3 regions of the Bacillus luti genome follow, and region 1 is predicted to be linked to each of the others. Evidence: a T-box and tRNA genes for the amino acid it is inferred to sense, from the RefSeq annotation. Region 1 holds a T-box; the other regions hold tRNA genes.
What was found. A T-box is a leader RNA that pairs with one kind of tRNA and senses whether it is charged. The one in region 1 lies ahead of alaS (alanine--tRNA ligase), so its partner is inferred to be a tRNA-Ala.
Positions count from the first base shown of each region.

Region 2: it encodes a tRNA-Ala, which carries the amino acid that the T-box ahead of alaS (alanine--tRNA ligase) is inferred to sense. The anticodon was not compared.
Region 3: it encodes a tRNA-Ala, which carries the amino acid that the T-box ahead of alaS (alanine--tRNA ligase) is inferred to sense. The anticodon was not compared.

Region 1 is NZ_CP040336.1:1,001,303-1,005,557, reverse strand. Features, by position in the region: partial or broken gene alaS (alanine--tRNA ligase) at 1-1,621, opposite strand, end outside; T-box leader at 1,662-1,881, opposite strand; gene EUC40_RS05140 (PH domain-containing protein) at 2,104-2,448, shown strand; gene EUC40_RS05135 (AI-2E family transporter) at 2,492-3,559, opposite strand; gene EUC40_RS05130 (hypothetical protein) at 3,736-3,948, shown strand; gene EUC40_RS05125 (YrzQ family protein) at 3,983-4,111, opposite strand; gene EUC40_RS05120 (hypothetical protein) at 4,130-4,255, opposite strand, start outside.
Region 2 is NZ_CP040336.1:4,382,096-4,386,350, reverse strand. Features, by position in the region: rRNA gene EUC40_RS22330 (23S ribosomal RNA) at 1-553, shown strand, start outside; rRNA gene rrf (5S ribosomal RNA) at 655-770, shown strand; tRNA gene EUC40_RS22320 (tRNA-Val) at 775-850, shown strand; tRNA gene EUC40_RS22315 (tRNA-Tyr) at 859-942, shown strand; tRNA gene EUC40_RS22310 (tRNA-Gln) at 954-1,028, shown strand; tRNA gene EUC40_RS22305 (tRNA-Lys) at 1,033-1,108, shown strand; tRNA gene EUC40_RS22300 (tRNA-Leu) at 1,123-1,203, shown strand; tRNA gene EUC40_RS22295 (tRNA-Gly) at 1,233-1,307, shown strand; tRNA gene EUC40_RS22290 (tRNA-Leu) at 1,324-1,412, shown strand; tRNA gene EUC40_RS22285 (tRNA-Arg) at 1,416-1,489, shown strand; tRNA gene EUC40_RS22280 (tRNA-Pro) at 1,500-1,573, shown strand; tRNA gene EUC40_RS22275 (tRNA-Ala) at 1,589-1,661, shown strand; tRNA gene EUC40_RS22270 (tRNA-Ser) at 1,682-1,774, shown strand; tRNA gene EUC40_RS22265 (tRNA-Ser) at 1,832-1,924, shown strand; tRNA gene EUC40_RS22260 (tRNA-Met) at 1,947-2,023, shown strand; tRNA gene EUC40_RS22255 (tRNA-Asp) at 2,027-2,102, shown strand; tRNA gene EUC40_RS22250 (tRNA-Phe) at 2,111-2,186, shown strand; tRNA gene EUC40_RS22245 (tRNA-Thr) at 2,196-2,268, shown strand; tRNA gene EUC40_RS22240 (tRNA-Trp) at 2,275-2,345, shown strand; tRNA gene EUC40_RS22235 (tRNA-Ile) at 2,356-2,432, shown strand; tRNA gene EUC40_RS22230 (tRNA-Asn) at 2,440-2,514, shown strand; tRNA gene EUC40_RS22225 (tRNA-Glu) at 2,516-2,587, shown strand; gene EUC40_RS22220 (CBS domain-containing protein) at 2,718-3,137, shown strand; gene EUC40_RS22215 (DUF3965 domain-containing protein) at 3,607-4,255, shown strand, end outside.
Region 3 is NZ_CP040336.1:490,532-494,786, forward strand. Features, by position in the region: rRNA gene EUC40_RS02485 (23S ribosomal RNA) at 1-613, shown strand, start outside; rRNA gene rrf (5S ribosomal RNA) at 715-830, shown strand; tRNA gene EUC40_RS02495 (tRNA-Val) at 835-910, shown strand; tRNA gene EUC40_RS02500 (tRNA-Thr) at 915-990, shown strand; tRNA gene EUC40_RS02505 (tRNA-His) at 1,000-1,075, shown strand; tRNA gene EUC40_RS02510 (tRNA-Leu) at 1,098-1,178, shown strand; tRNA gene EUC40_RS02515 (tRNA-Gly) at 1,208-1,282, shown strand; tRNA gene EUC40_RS02520 (tRNA-Leu) at 1,299-1,387, shown strand; tRNA gene EUC40_RS02525 (tRNA-Arg) at 1,391-1,464, shown strand; tRNA gene EUC40_RS02530 (tRNA-Pro) at 1,475-1,548, shown strand; tRNA gene EUC40_RS02535 (tRNA-Ala) at 1,564-1,636, shown strand; tRNA gene EUC40_RS02540 (tRNA-Met) at 1,657-1,733, shown strand; tRNA gene EUC40_RS02545 (tRNA-Ile) at 1,738-1,814, shown strand; tRNA gene EUC40_RS02550 (tRNA-Ser) at 1,832-1,924, shown strand; tRNA gene EUC40_RS02555 (tRNA-Met) at 1,953-2,029, shown strand; tRNA gene EUC40_RS02560 (tRNA-Asp) at 2,033-2,108, shown strand; tRNA gene EUC40_RS02565 (tRNA-Phe) at 2,118-2,193, shown strand; tRNA gene EUC40_RS02570 (tRNA-Thr) at 2,208-2,283, shown strand; tRNA gene EUC40_RS02575 (tRNA-Lys) at 2,294-2,369, shown strand; tRNA gene EUC40_RS02580 (tRNA-Gly) at 2,383-2,453, shown strand; tRNA gene EUC40_RS02585 (tRNA-Ile) at 2,464-2,540, shown strand; tRNA gene EUC40_RS02590 (tRNA-Asn) at 2,548-2,622, shown strand; tRNA gene EUC40_RS02595 (tRNA-Ser) at 2,629-2,719, shown strand; tRNA gene EUC40_RS02600 (tRNA-Glu) at 2,726-2,797, shown strand; gene EUC40_RS02605 (sigma-70 family RNA polymerase sigma factor) at 3,043-3,573, shown strand; gene EUC40_RS02610 (DUF4179 domain-containing protein) at 3,566-4,255, shown strand, end outside.

The sequences.
Region 1 (4,255 bases):
TCCACAACTACTTTGTGTAAGTTTTGACCATTTGGTGCTTTTTGTACGTCTTTTACAAGCACTTTCACGCCATCAGCAAGAAGGTAACCACGGTCTGCAATTTGTCCACCGCTCTCAGCATAGAATGGTGTTACATCAAGCATTAATTGTCCTTCTTCACCAGCTTGTAAGCTGTCTGTGTATTCACCGTTTTTCACAAGTGCAACAACATTACTTTCTGTTGCAACTGTACCGTAACCAACGAATTCACTTGCTACTTTAACTTCCCCAAGGACACCACCTTGAACTTGCATAGAATCAACGTCTTGACGAGCAGCACGTGCGCGCTCACGTTGTTTTTCCATTTCGCTTTCAAAACCTGCTTGATCCACTGTCATTCCAGCTTCTTCTGCATATTCTTCTGTTAATTCAATAGGGAAACCGTATGTGTCGTATAGACGGAATGCATCTACTCCAGAAATAACAGTTGTTTTTTCTTCTTTTGCTTTCGCAATAACTTCAGCTAAAATTGCTTCACCATCATGAAGTGTTTCATGGAAACGCTCTTCTTCATTTTTCACAACTTTTTCGATGAAATCTTTCTTTTCAAGTACTTCCGGATAGAAGTCTTTCATTACTTCTCCAACAACCGATACTAATTCAAACATGAATGGACGGTTGATGTTTAATTTCTTCGAGTAACGAACCGCGCGGCGTAATAAACGACGTAATACATAACCACGGCCTTCGTTAGATGGAAGAGCACCGTCACCAACAGCGAATGTTACTGTACGGATATGGTCAGCAATTACTTTAAACGCCATATCTTTTTCTAAGTCACCATTACGATACTTCTCACCCGAGATTGTTTCTGTTGCACCAATCATTGGCATGAATAAGTCTGTGTCAAAGTTTGTAGGCACATCTTGAACGATAGATGTCATACGCTCTAGACCCATCCCTGTATCGATGTTTTTCTTAGGAAGTGGTGTATATGAACCGTCTGGATTATGATTAAATTGAGAGAATACAAGGTTCCATACTTCTAAGTAACGCTCGTTTTCTCCGCCCGGATATAGTTCTGGATCACTAAAGTCATTACCGTAAGCTTCTCCGCGATCATAGAAAATCTCTGTATTCGGTCCACTTGGTCCTTCACCGATATCCCAGAAGTTTTCTTCTAAACGGATAATGCGCTCTTTCGGAACACCCATTTTCTCATTCCAAATTGTGAATGCCTCATCATCTTCTGGATGGATTGTAACTGATAATAACTCCTTATCGAATCCGATCCATTTGTCGCTCGTTAAGAATTCCCAAGCCCAAGTAATTGCTTCTTCTTTAAAGTAATCACCGATTGAGAAGTTCCCTAACATTTCAAAGAATGTATGGTGACGAGCTGTTTTTCCTACGTTTTCAATATCGTTTGTACGAATTGATTTTTGAGCATTTGTAATACGTGGATTTTGCGGGATTACGCGTCCATCAAAATATTTTTTAATGTTGCTACACCACTGTTAATCCAAAGAAGAGATGGATCTTCGTGTGGAACTAGTGATGCACTAGGTTCTACTGCATGTCCTTTTTCTTGGAAAAAGTCTAAAAACATTTGACGAATTTGAGCGCCTGTTAGTTGTTTCATTGTATTTTCCTCCTTAAATATAAAAAACTCCCGCCCCTATAAAAGGGACGAGAGTTAACTCGCGATACCACCCTAATTATGAATTGATTACGATACGAATCAATTCATCACCTCATGGTGCCGTAACGTGGCAAGACGGCAGTGATTAGCTGCTCTCAGGATTAGCTTTCTGTTACCCTTCATTTAAAGCTTCTTTCAGCCATATGGAAGCTTCTCTCTATAAATGGACTGTAACGTACTTGTTCCGTCATTGATTTAATGTATTATATGACTAAATATAATAGAATTCTCTTAAGTTTGTCAATGTGGATAATCATTTATATTATATCAATCGCTTATTAATCATAGCTATTCTACTATTCATTCTTAACAGCCTTTTCATATATTATGCATTCATTAACAAATTGCACTACTTCTATAAACTTTTCTGAATATTATATTTTTGTTATAATTAAATTATCAATAATAAAGGAGCGATTATAATGACAACCTTGTTGAATAAAGCTAAAAATATGTTAACGAATGACGAAACGATATTATTGTACACTGCATGTTCATTAGATATATTTATTTATCGTTCCGTCGCAAGACCAGGACTATTAATTTTAACGAATAAACGGCTCTTCTTTTACGGACCAGATGTAAGTAAGAACCCATTATTTGAAGAGTACTCTTTCGCAAAGATTTCTAATCTAAAAGAGCAGAAGCGTCTTTTCAGTAATCAAATTGTATTTATGTATGATAATGAATGGAAAAGAATAAAACATATTCAAACAAATGATGTGAGCTCACTCGTTCAAAAAATATACGAACAGCTCTCTAAATAAATATATCATTAGCCCTCTATTCCATAAATAGAGGGCTTTCACATTAAACATCTTCTCTTTTCCAAAGAGGTCTCACATGCACAATAACTGTACGAATAACAGCTAAAATAGGAACCGATACTAGCAAGCCAACAATCCCAGCTACCTCTCCTCCTACTAGTAATGCAAGCATAATAATAACTGGATGCATTCGAAGCGACTTACCAACGATATAAGGCGATAAAATGTTACTTTCCAAAAATTGCAAAATAGCGATCGTAATTCCCGCCTTAATGAGTAAACTCGTTGATACCGTCGCTGCAATCATCAACGTCGGAATCGCCCCTAAAATAGGACCAAAGTATGGGATTATATCCGTTACCCCAATAATAATACCGAGTAATAATGGATACTTCATACCAATAAACCAAAAAGAAAGAACAGATACTCCCCCTAATACTAAGCAAACAAATAACTGTCCTCGAATATAACTTCCGAGCGATTTATCAATTTCTTTCGCAAGCATTTGACCCGTACTACGCCATTTACTCGGGACTAGTTTCCAAAATATATGATAAAACTCACCGTAATCTTTTAATATGTAAAATACAATGAACGGTATTAAGAAAATAATGAGCAACGAATCAAGTACACCACGAGCTGTACTCATCACTTTATTTAAAAGTGCTTGAATTTTCGTTTCTACACCACCAAAAATTTGTTTCACCTTTTCATGAATAAATGATGGGAAATTTGCTGTTTGTTCTGTAACCCCATCCATCCAAGAATCGTACATTTTTGTAAACTGCGGAAATTGTTCATTAATCTCTTGTAACTGCTTAATAACAACCGGTGTTCCTTTATAAATCCCATACCCAATCCCACCAAAGAACAGAATGTAAATGAGCAAAATAGCAAGCGTGCGGGGCATTCCCTCTTTATGAATTTTTTCAATTAAAGGATGCAATAAATAAGCAATAAAACACGCAATAAGAAACGGTGTTATCGCCACTTTAAATACAAAAATAATCGGCGCCCATAGCGGCTTAATTTTTAAAAAGACAAGCAAACAAAGAAATACAAGTAACAATAATCCTAAACGATATATCCAAATGATTTTAAGATTCTTCACACGAAAAACCTCCTCCACCTTTATTTTGAAAATAAATAGGGTAGGTTATGTGCAAAACTTTTAAAATCTTTTCATACAGACAATACTGTTTTGTAAAGACGTACATATATTTAACATAATAAGGACAACCACCCCTGAGAGTACAACATGGAACAATATAATCAGGAGGGCTCGCTATGGTTTTGTTTATGCTTGTATTATCTGCACTTTTTATGATTCTTGAATGGGTTTGTATCGGGTTTGGTATTTGGAAAGGTTTCTTTATTCGTTCCTCACGAAAAGAAAGAGCGAAGCAATTATTTCATTACGGCATGCTTGGCGTTGGATGTTACGGCCTATCTTATCTCTTCTCTGAAATTGGACTGTTATATTTGCATACAAGCGCATAAAAAAACTCCCTTATCAGGAAGGGAGTTTTTACGCTTATAAATAAGATTTAATCATCTTACGTGCTTTTTTCATATTGCGTTTTGAAAATACATCTTGTTTGCGAGCATATTGATATGCTGCTGCTCCAACACCTAATGCGATTAATGAATTGCGTATATTCAAAGTAAATCCCCCTTTTCGTTATCCGATCGTTCTTTCATTCTCATCAAATAAATCATCAAGAGAGCTTAACGAACCATCTTCTTCTACTTGATGCGTATGGATTTTCCCCTTTGAAACCGATAATTCGATATAACAATTCCAGCA
Region 2 (4,255 bases), 1.8 Mb from region 1:
CTGCGAGACCTACAAGTCGAGCAGGGACGAAAGTCGGGCTTAGTGATCCGGTGGTTCCGCATGGAAGGGCCATCGCTCAACGGATAAAAGCTACCCCGGGGATAACAGGCTTATCTCCCCCAAGAGTCCACATCGACGGGGAGGTTTGGCACCTCGATGTCGGCTCATCGCATCCTGGGGCTGTAGTCGGTCCCAAGGGTTGGGCTGTTCGCCCATTAAAGCGGTACGCGAGCTGGGTTCAGAACGTCGTGAGACAGTTCGGTCCCTATCCGTCGTGGGCGTAGGAAATTTGAGAGGAGCTGTCCTTAGTACGAGAGGACCGGGATGGACGCACCGCTGGTGTACCAGTTGTTCTGCCAAGGGCATAGCTGGGTAGCTATGTGCGGAAGGGATAAGTGCTGAAAGCATCTAAGCATGAAGCCCCCCTCAAGATGAGATTTCCCATAGCGTAAGCTAGTAAGATCCCTGAAAGATGATCAGGTTGATAGGTTCGAGGTGGAAGCATGGTGACATGTGGAGCTGACGAATACTAATAGATCGAGGACTTAACCATATAATATGAAGCAATGTTATCTAGTTTTGAAAGAATATAAAAAACTTGTTGACTTTAAAGGTTAAATAAGTTATAATGATTCTTGTCTTAAATGAATATAGTCTGGTAATGATGGCAGAGAGGTCACACCCGTTCCCATACCGAACACGGAAGTTAAGCTCTCTAGCGCCGATGGTAGTTGGGACCTTGTCCCTGTGAGAGTAGGACGTTGCCAGGCAAATGGAGGATTAGCTCAGCTGGGAGAGCACCTGCCTTACAAGCAGGGGGTCGGCGGTTCGATCCCGTCATCCTCCACCATATATGTCGGAGGGGTAGCGAAGTGGCTAAACGCGGCGGACTGTAAATCCGCTCCTTCGGGTTCGGCAGTTCGAATCTGCCCCCCTCCACCATTCTTAATTAATGGGCTATAGCCAAGCGGTAAGGCAACGGACTTTGACTCCGTCATGCGCTGGTTCGAATCCAGCTAGCCCAGCCATTAAGAGCCATTAGCTCAGTTGGTAGAGCATCTGACTTTTAATCAGAGGGTCGAAGGTTCGAGTCCTTCATGGCTCACCATTTTAATAAAATATGCGGGTGTGGCGGAATTGGCAGACGCACTAGACTTAGGATCTAGCGCCTTTGGCGTGGGGGTTCGACTCCCTTCACCCGCACTTTTAATAAAATAACTCAAACATGTCTTGCGGAAGTAGTTCAGTGGTAGAATACAACCTTGCCAAGGTTGGGGTCGCGGGTTCGAATCCCGTCTTCCGCTCCAATTTTCAATATGACATGCCGGGGTGGCGGAACAGGCAGACGCACAGGACTTAAAATCCTGCGGTGGGTGACCACCGTGCGGGTTCGACCCCCGCCCTCGGCACCATATGCGCCCGTAGCTCAATTGGATAGAGCGTTTGACTACGGATCAAGAGGTTAGGGGTTCGACTCCTCTCGGGCGCGCTTTTATTAACGGGAAGTGGCTCAGCTTGGTAGAGCACCTGGTTTGGGACCAGGGGGTCGCAGGTTCAAATCCTGTCTTCCCGATATTCCCAAAAACATGGGGCCTTAGCTCAGCTGGGAGAGCGCCTGCCTTGCACGCAGGAGGTCAGCGGTTCGATCCCGCTAGGCTCCACTTTATTTATTATATGTCTCGGAGGTATACCCAAGTTCGGCTGAAGGGATCGGTCTTGAAAACCGACAGGCGGTGAGAATCGCGCGGGGGTTCGAATCCCTCTACCTCCTCCATTTTCTTTTTAAATGGATTAGATACATGTAATAATAAAATATTTCTTTTTCCTTCATGGAGGTATACCCAAGTTCGGCTGAAGGGATCGGTCTTGAAAACCGACAGGCGGCGAGAGTCGCGCGGGGGTTCGAATCCCTCTACCTCCTCCATTTTTTTAAAATTTTATATTGTCGCGGGGTGGAGCAGCACGGTAGCTCGTCGGGCTCATAACCCGAAGGTCGCAGGTTCAAATCCTGTCCCCGCAACCAAATGGTCCCGTGGTGTAGTGGTTAACATGCCTGCCTGTCACGCAGGAGATCGCCGGTTCGACCCCGGTCGGGACCGCCATTTATGTTGGCTCGGTAGCTCAGTCGGTAGAGCAGAGGACTGAAAATCCTCGTGTCGGCGGTTCGATTCCGTCCCGAGCCACCATTTTTTTTTGCCGACTTAGCTCAATTGGTAGAGCAACTGACTTGTAATCAGTAGGTTGGGGGTTCAAGTCCTCTAGTCGGCATCATTTAGGGGCATAGTTTAAAGGTAGAACTGAGGTCTCCAAAACCTCCAGTGTGGGTTCGATTCCTACTGCCCCTGTAAAGTATATGGGCCTATAGCTCAGCTGGTTAGAGCGCACGCCTGATAAGCGTGAGGTCGATGGTTCGAGTCCATTTAGGCCCACCATATATATTCCGCAGTAGCTCAGTGGTAGAGCTATCGGCTGTTAACCGATCGGTCGTAGGTTCGAGTCCTACCTGCGGAGCCATGGCCCGTTGGTCAAGTGGTTAAGACACCGCCCTTTCACGGCGGTAACACGGGTTCGAATCCCGTACGGGTCATACAAAAAAGAGTCAGCAATATGCTGACTCTTTTTTATTATGTGCAATCCTCTTTTATCATCTTATTTTCCTGAAATAAATAAAGGGATTTAGGAAAAACTATGGTATGTATTAAAAGGAGGAGATAAAAATGACACGAGTTCGAGAATTTATGAGTACTCATATAGTACATTGTACACCGTTAGACAATGTATATGAGGCTGCTGTAAAGATGAAAGAAGAATCGGTTGGATTGATTCCTGTTGTTGAAAATGAACAAGTTGTTGGGCTTGTTACTGATCGAGATTTGGTTGTTCGAGGGATTGCAGAGAAGCATCCTGGGTCTAATAAAATTACAAATGTAATGACAACAAATATTGTTTCAGTTTCTCCAGATGATGCTATTGAAAAAGCTACAGAATTAATGGCACAATATCAAATTAGACGATTACCAGTAGTTGAGAATGGTCAATTAGTTGGGATGTTAGCACTAGGTGACTTAGCTATAAGAGAATCGACAGATGATCAAGCTGGATTTGCTTTAGGTGAAATCTCGGAGCATACAGAATAAAGTGAATCCTTAATGAATGGGGCCTTAATGCCCACAAATAGCAAGATAAATTATGTATGAAGAGCGGATACATCATTCTAGTATATATAGATTAAACTAATATGCTAGAGTGACGTATCTAGGGCATTATATAATAGGTATACAGTTAATATTTTCGACAGTTTTTTAAAATTTTTCATTCCTAATTTTTAATAAGAGAAAAAATGATATACTGATAGGTATAAGGGTTATGATAGATTTTGAATATAACAATATTAATTGGTAATGATGTAATAATGAATTAATATTTCCTATGTAGATAAAGTGAAACTTTAATCATTGTGGGGGCTATTCCAAAATGATTATGAGTTGAACCAATCGGGCTTTTACGGGCATTTATCTCCCAACTAAATTCATAGCATTCGCTGAATTTTGAGGTGGGAGTCTTACTTGGTCGCAAATAGCGGGATAAAAAGGGAAGGGGAATTATATGAAGGCTGTACAAGGCGATCCAAATTGGAATTTGGTTACAGATACATATATAGAACCAAATAATTTCGCTGAATTATTTTCTTTGCTTGTACCTTGTCACCCAAAAGGTGAAGGGAACGAGCGGACTATATTAGCGTGGAAAGAAAAAGAATTTTATAAAGAAGAAAATTTAGCGGCATTTATCGTATATGGAATAAATAAAGTGAAAAATTTACCGCAGTTTCATAAAGATGAAATTCCAACTTTAGTACGTATTCTTCGTTTATGCCAAGAGATTGGTTGGTATGAAGAGGCAAATACTTTTATGATAACTCAAGGGCTAGATGAATTTGTCCAAACTTCATTGGAATATGAAACATGGGATCTTTTGACGCAAGCGGTTGCTTTAAACTATTTAATTATTAAATACCGTATTGGTGAATTAACAGATAGGGATGTAGAAATTTGGGATAGAGTTAAATTTAATGAGGAATGTATAAAAGATTGTAAGCATTTATTATCTCATAAAGAAGTATTGGAATTTACATTCTTTTATATGTGTAAAAGAGCGAAGTTACTGTCAAAAGAGCAATTAAATAGTGATATGATGAGTCTAGCGATGTATTGTAATACTTTTGTTTATGATTTATATACACATGACTTATTAC
Region 3 (4,255 bases), 510 kb from region 1:
AAGGTTCCCTCAGAATGGTTGGAAATCATTCGTAGAGTGCAAAGGCATAAGGGAGCTTGACTGCGAGACCTACAAGTCGAGCAGGGACGAAAGTCGGGCTTAGTGATCCGGTGGTTCCGCATGGAAGGGCCATCGCTCAACGGATAAAAGCTACCCCGGGGATAACAGGCTTATCTCCCCCAAGAGTCCACATCGACGGGGAGGTTTGGCACCTCGATGTCGGCTCATCGCATCCTGGGGCTGTAGTCGGTCCCAAGGGTTGGGCTGTTCGCCCATTAAAGCGGTACGCGAGCTGGGTTCAGAACGTCGTGAGACAGTTCGGTCCCTATCCGTCGTGGGCGTAGGAAATTTGAGAGGAGCTGTCCTTAGTACGAGAGGACCGGGATGGACGCACCGCTGGTGTACCAGTTGTTCTGCCAAGGGCATAGCTGGGTAGCTATGTGCGGAAGGGATAAGTGCTGAAAGCATCTAAGCATGAAGCCCCCCTCAAGATGAGATTTCCCATAGCGTAAGCTAGTAAGATCCCTGAAAGATGATCAGGTTGATAGGTTCGAGGTGGAAGCATGGTGACATGTGGAGCTGACGAATACTAATAGATCGAGGACTTAACCATATAATATGAAGCAATGTTATCTAGTTTTGAAAGAATATAAAAAACTTGTTGACTTTAAAAGTTAAATAAGTTACAATAATTCTTGTCTTAAATGAATACAGTCTGGTAATGATGGCAGAGAGGCCACACCCGTTCCCATACCGAACACGGAAGTTAAGCTCTCTAGCGCCGATGGTAGTTGGGACCTTGTCCCTGTGAGAGTAGGACGTTGCCAGGCAAATGGAGGATTAGCTCAGCTGGGAGAGCACCTGCCTTACAAGCAGGGGGTCGGCGGTTCGATCCCGTCATCCTCCACCATTTAGCCGACTTAGCTCAATTGGTAGAGCAACTGACTTGTAATCAGTAGGTTGGGGGTTCAAGTCCTCTAGTCGGCACCAGAAATCATGGCGGTTGTGGCGAAGTGGTTAACGCACCGGATTGTGGCTCCGGCATTCGTGGGTTCGATTCCCATCAGTCGCCCCATTTTTTCTTGAAATATTAATATGCGGGTGTGGCGGAATTGGCAGACGCACTAGACTTAGGATCTAGCGCCTTTGGCGTGGGGGTTCGACTCCCTTCACCCGCACTTTTAATTAAATAACTCATACATGTCTTGCGGAAGTAGTTCAGTGGTAGAATACAACCTTGCCAAGGTTGGGGTCGCGGGTTCGAATCCCGTCTTCCGCTCCAATTTTCAATATGACATGCCGGGGTGGCGGAACAGGCAGACGCACAGGACTTAAAATCCTGCGGTGGGTGACCACCGTGCGGGTTCGACCCCCGCCCTCGGCACCATATGCGCCCGTAGCTCAATTGGATAGAGCGTTTGACTACGGATCAAGAGGTTAGGGGTTCGACTCCTCTCGGGCGCGCTTTTATTAACGGGAAGTGGCTCAGCTTGGTAGAGCACCTGGTTTGGGACCAGGGGGTCGCAGGTTCAAATCCTGTCTTCCCGATATTCCCAAAAATATGGGGCCTTAGCTCAGCTGGGAGAGCGCCTGCCTTGCACGCAGGAGGTCAGCGGTTCGATCCCGCTAGGCTCCACTTATTTTAATATCATTTATGGCGGTGTAGCTCAGCTGGCTAGAGCGTACGGTTCATACCCGTGAGGTCGGGGGTTCGATCCCCTCCGCCGCTACCATAAAGGACCTTTAGCTCAGCTGGTTAGAGCAGACGGCTCATAACCGTCCGGTCGTAGGTTCGAGTCCTACAAGGTCCACCATTAGACGTTTATATCTCGGAGGTATACCCAAGTTCGGCTGAAGGGATCGGTCTTGAAAACCGACAGGCGGCGAGAGTCGCGCGGGGGTTCGAATCCCTCTACCTCCTCCATTTTTTTCTAAAGTAAATATTTTATCATCGCGGGGTGGAGCAGCACGGTAGCTCGTCGGGCTCATAACCCGAAGGTCGCAGGTTCAAATCCTGTCCCCGCAACCAAATGGTCCCGTGGTGTAGTGGTTAACATGCCTGCCTGTCACGCAGGAGATCGCCGGTTCGACCCCGGTCGGGACCGCCATTTTAATAAGGCTCGGTAGCTCAGTCGGTAGAGCAGAGGACTGAAAATCCTCGTGTCGGCGGTTCGATTCCGTCCCGAGCCACCATTTTGAAGTCGCAAGCCGACTTAGCTCAATTGGTAGAGCAACTGACTTGTAATCAGTAGGTTGGGGGTTCAAGTCCTCTAGTCGGCACCACTTTCAAAATGAGCCATTAGCTCAGTTGGTAGAGCATCTGACTTTTAATCAGAGGGTCGAAGGTTCGAGTCCTTCATGGCTCACCATTTACAATTTAATGCGGGTGTAGTTTAGTGGTAAAACAAGAGCCTTCCAAGCTCTGGTCGAGAGTTCGATTCTCTTCACCCGCTTTTCAATTATGGGCCTATAGCTCAGCTGGTTAGAGCGCACGCCTGATAAGCGTGAGGTCGATGGTTCGAGTCCATTTAGGCCCACCATAATTGTTCCGCAGTAGCTCAGTGGTAGAGCTATCGGCTGTTAACCGATCGGTCGTAGGTTCGAGTCCTACCTGCGGAGCCATATTATAGAGAAGTACCCAAGTGGCTCAAGGGGCTCCCCTGCTAAGGGAGTAGATCGCTAACGCGGTGCGAGGGTTCGAATCCCTTCTTCTCTGCCAGTAACTGGCCCGTTGGTCAAGTGGTTAAGACACCGCCCTTTCACGGCGGTAACACGGGTTCGAATCCCGTACGGGTCATACTAAAAGAGATAGCATAATCTGCTATCTCTTTTTTGTTGTGTAAAAGTGGACTTTGGATAGTCTGCTTTTTTTTTTTATGGATTTCTTGTATACTTTTTTCTATTTGAATTTCGGGTATCTTTTCTTTAATGCTGTATTTAATCATTGCAATAAATTGTAGAAGATTTATATATATGCACTTATTTTTGCAACCTTTTTATTCTCTCATTCGACTATATTAGTAAAGGGAGGAAGAAATAAAAATGGACATAGCCTATCTAGTAAAACAAGCAACAAGGGGAAATGATCAAGCATTTGAACAACTCATTACTTTTGTTCGTCCGAAATTATATCGAACAGCCTATTCTTATGTAAGAAATGAACAAGATGCACTGGATATATACCAAGAAACAATTTATGAAGCGTATCTTTCATTGAAAAAATTAAAAAAGCCCGAGAAATTTCAAAGTTGGATTACTAAAATTCTTGTTTTTAAATCCATTGATTTTGTAAGAAAATCCTCTAGACAATTTGTTGCGAATGATGAAATGTTTTCTAATTTATGTACGGAAGAGAGCATGAATAAATTAGAACAATCTTTGGATTTAATCGAGGCATTTAATTTTTTAGATCCTACTTACAAAACTATTATTTTATTAAGGTATTATCACGATTTATCTATTAAGGAAATTGCTGAGGTTCTTAATTCTCCAGAAGGAACGGTAAAATCTCAATTACATCGAGCAAAGCAAGCTTTACGCCCCATTTTAAAGGAGGGATATAGTTATGAATAAAGAAGAATTTAATCACCATATCAATGATATTCCTATACCAGAAGATCGGTTAATTCAAAGAGAAAAAACAGCCATGCTTCAAGCTAAGAAAAATGGATACCGTAGAAAAAAAACAATCAAGTATTCTAGTCTTGTTGCTTGTGGAATATGTGTTTCTCTCTTAGGTTTTGGATTCATTTCTCCTACTATGGCAAAGACATTATCGAGTGTTCCAGTTATAGGCCCCATTTATGCACAATTTAATGATATTGCTGCTGATAAAATCGAAAAGGATGAGCTGGCTACATCAATTGAGAGACAAGATAACCATAGTGGTTTAACGATGAAGGTGAAAGAAGCTGTTTACGATGGTGGACGTTTAGTGATCACGGTGGAATACAAAGGAGAAAATACTATTTCAAATAGCAATGAAGAGAAAGCTGGATTTAGTTATGTAACCATTAATGGGAAAGAGGTCAGAGCTGCAATTAGTTCTACTTCACAGAAGCCAAAAGGACGAAACAGCATTATTGAGCAGCATGAATTCACTCTGGCTAATTACGGTGAATTTGGTGATAAAATTGATGTTTCCGTCCATGGGAAAAATTTATTTGGACAAACAGGAACATGGAACGTAGCATTTCCTCTTACAAAAGTTGAAGATGAGATTCGTAAATTCACTCCTAATATAAAAACATTAACG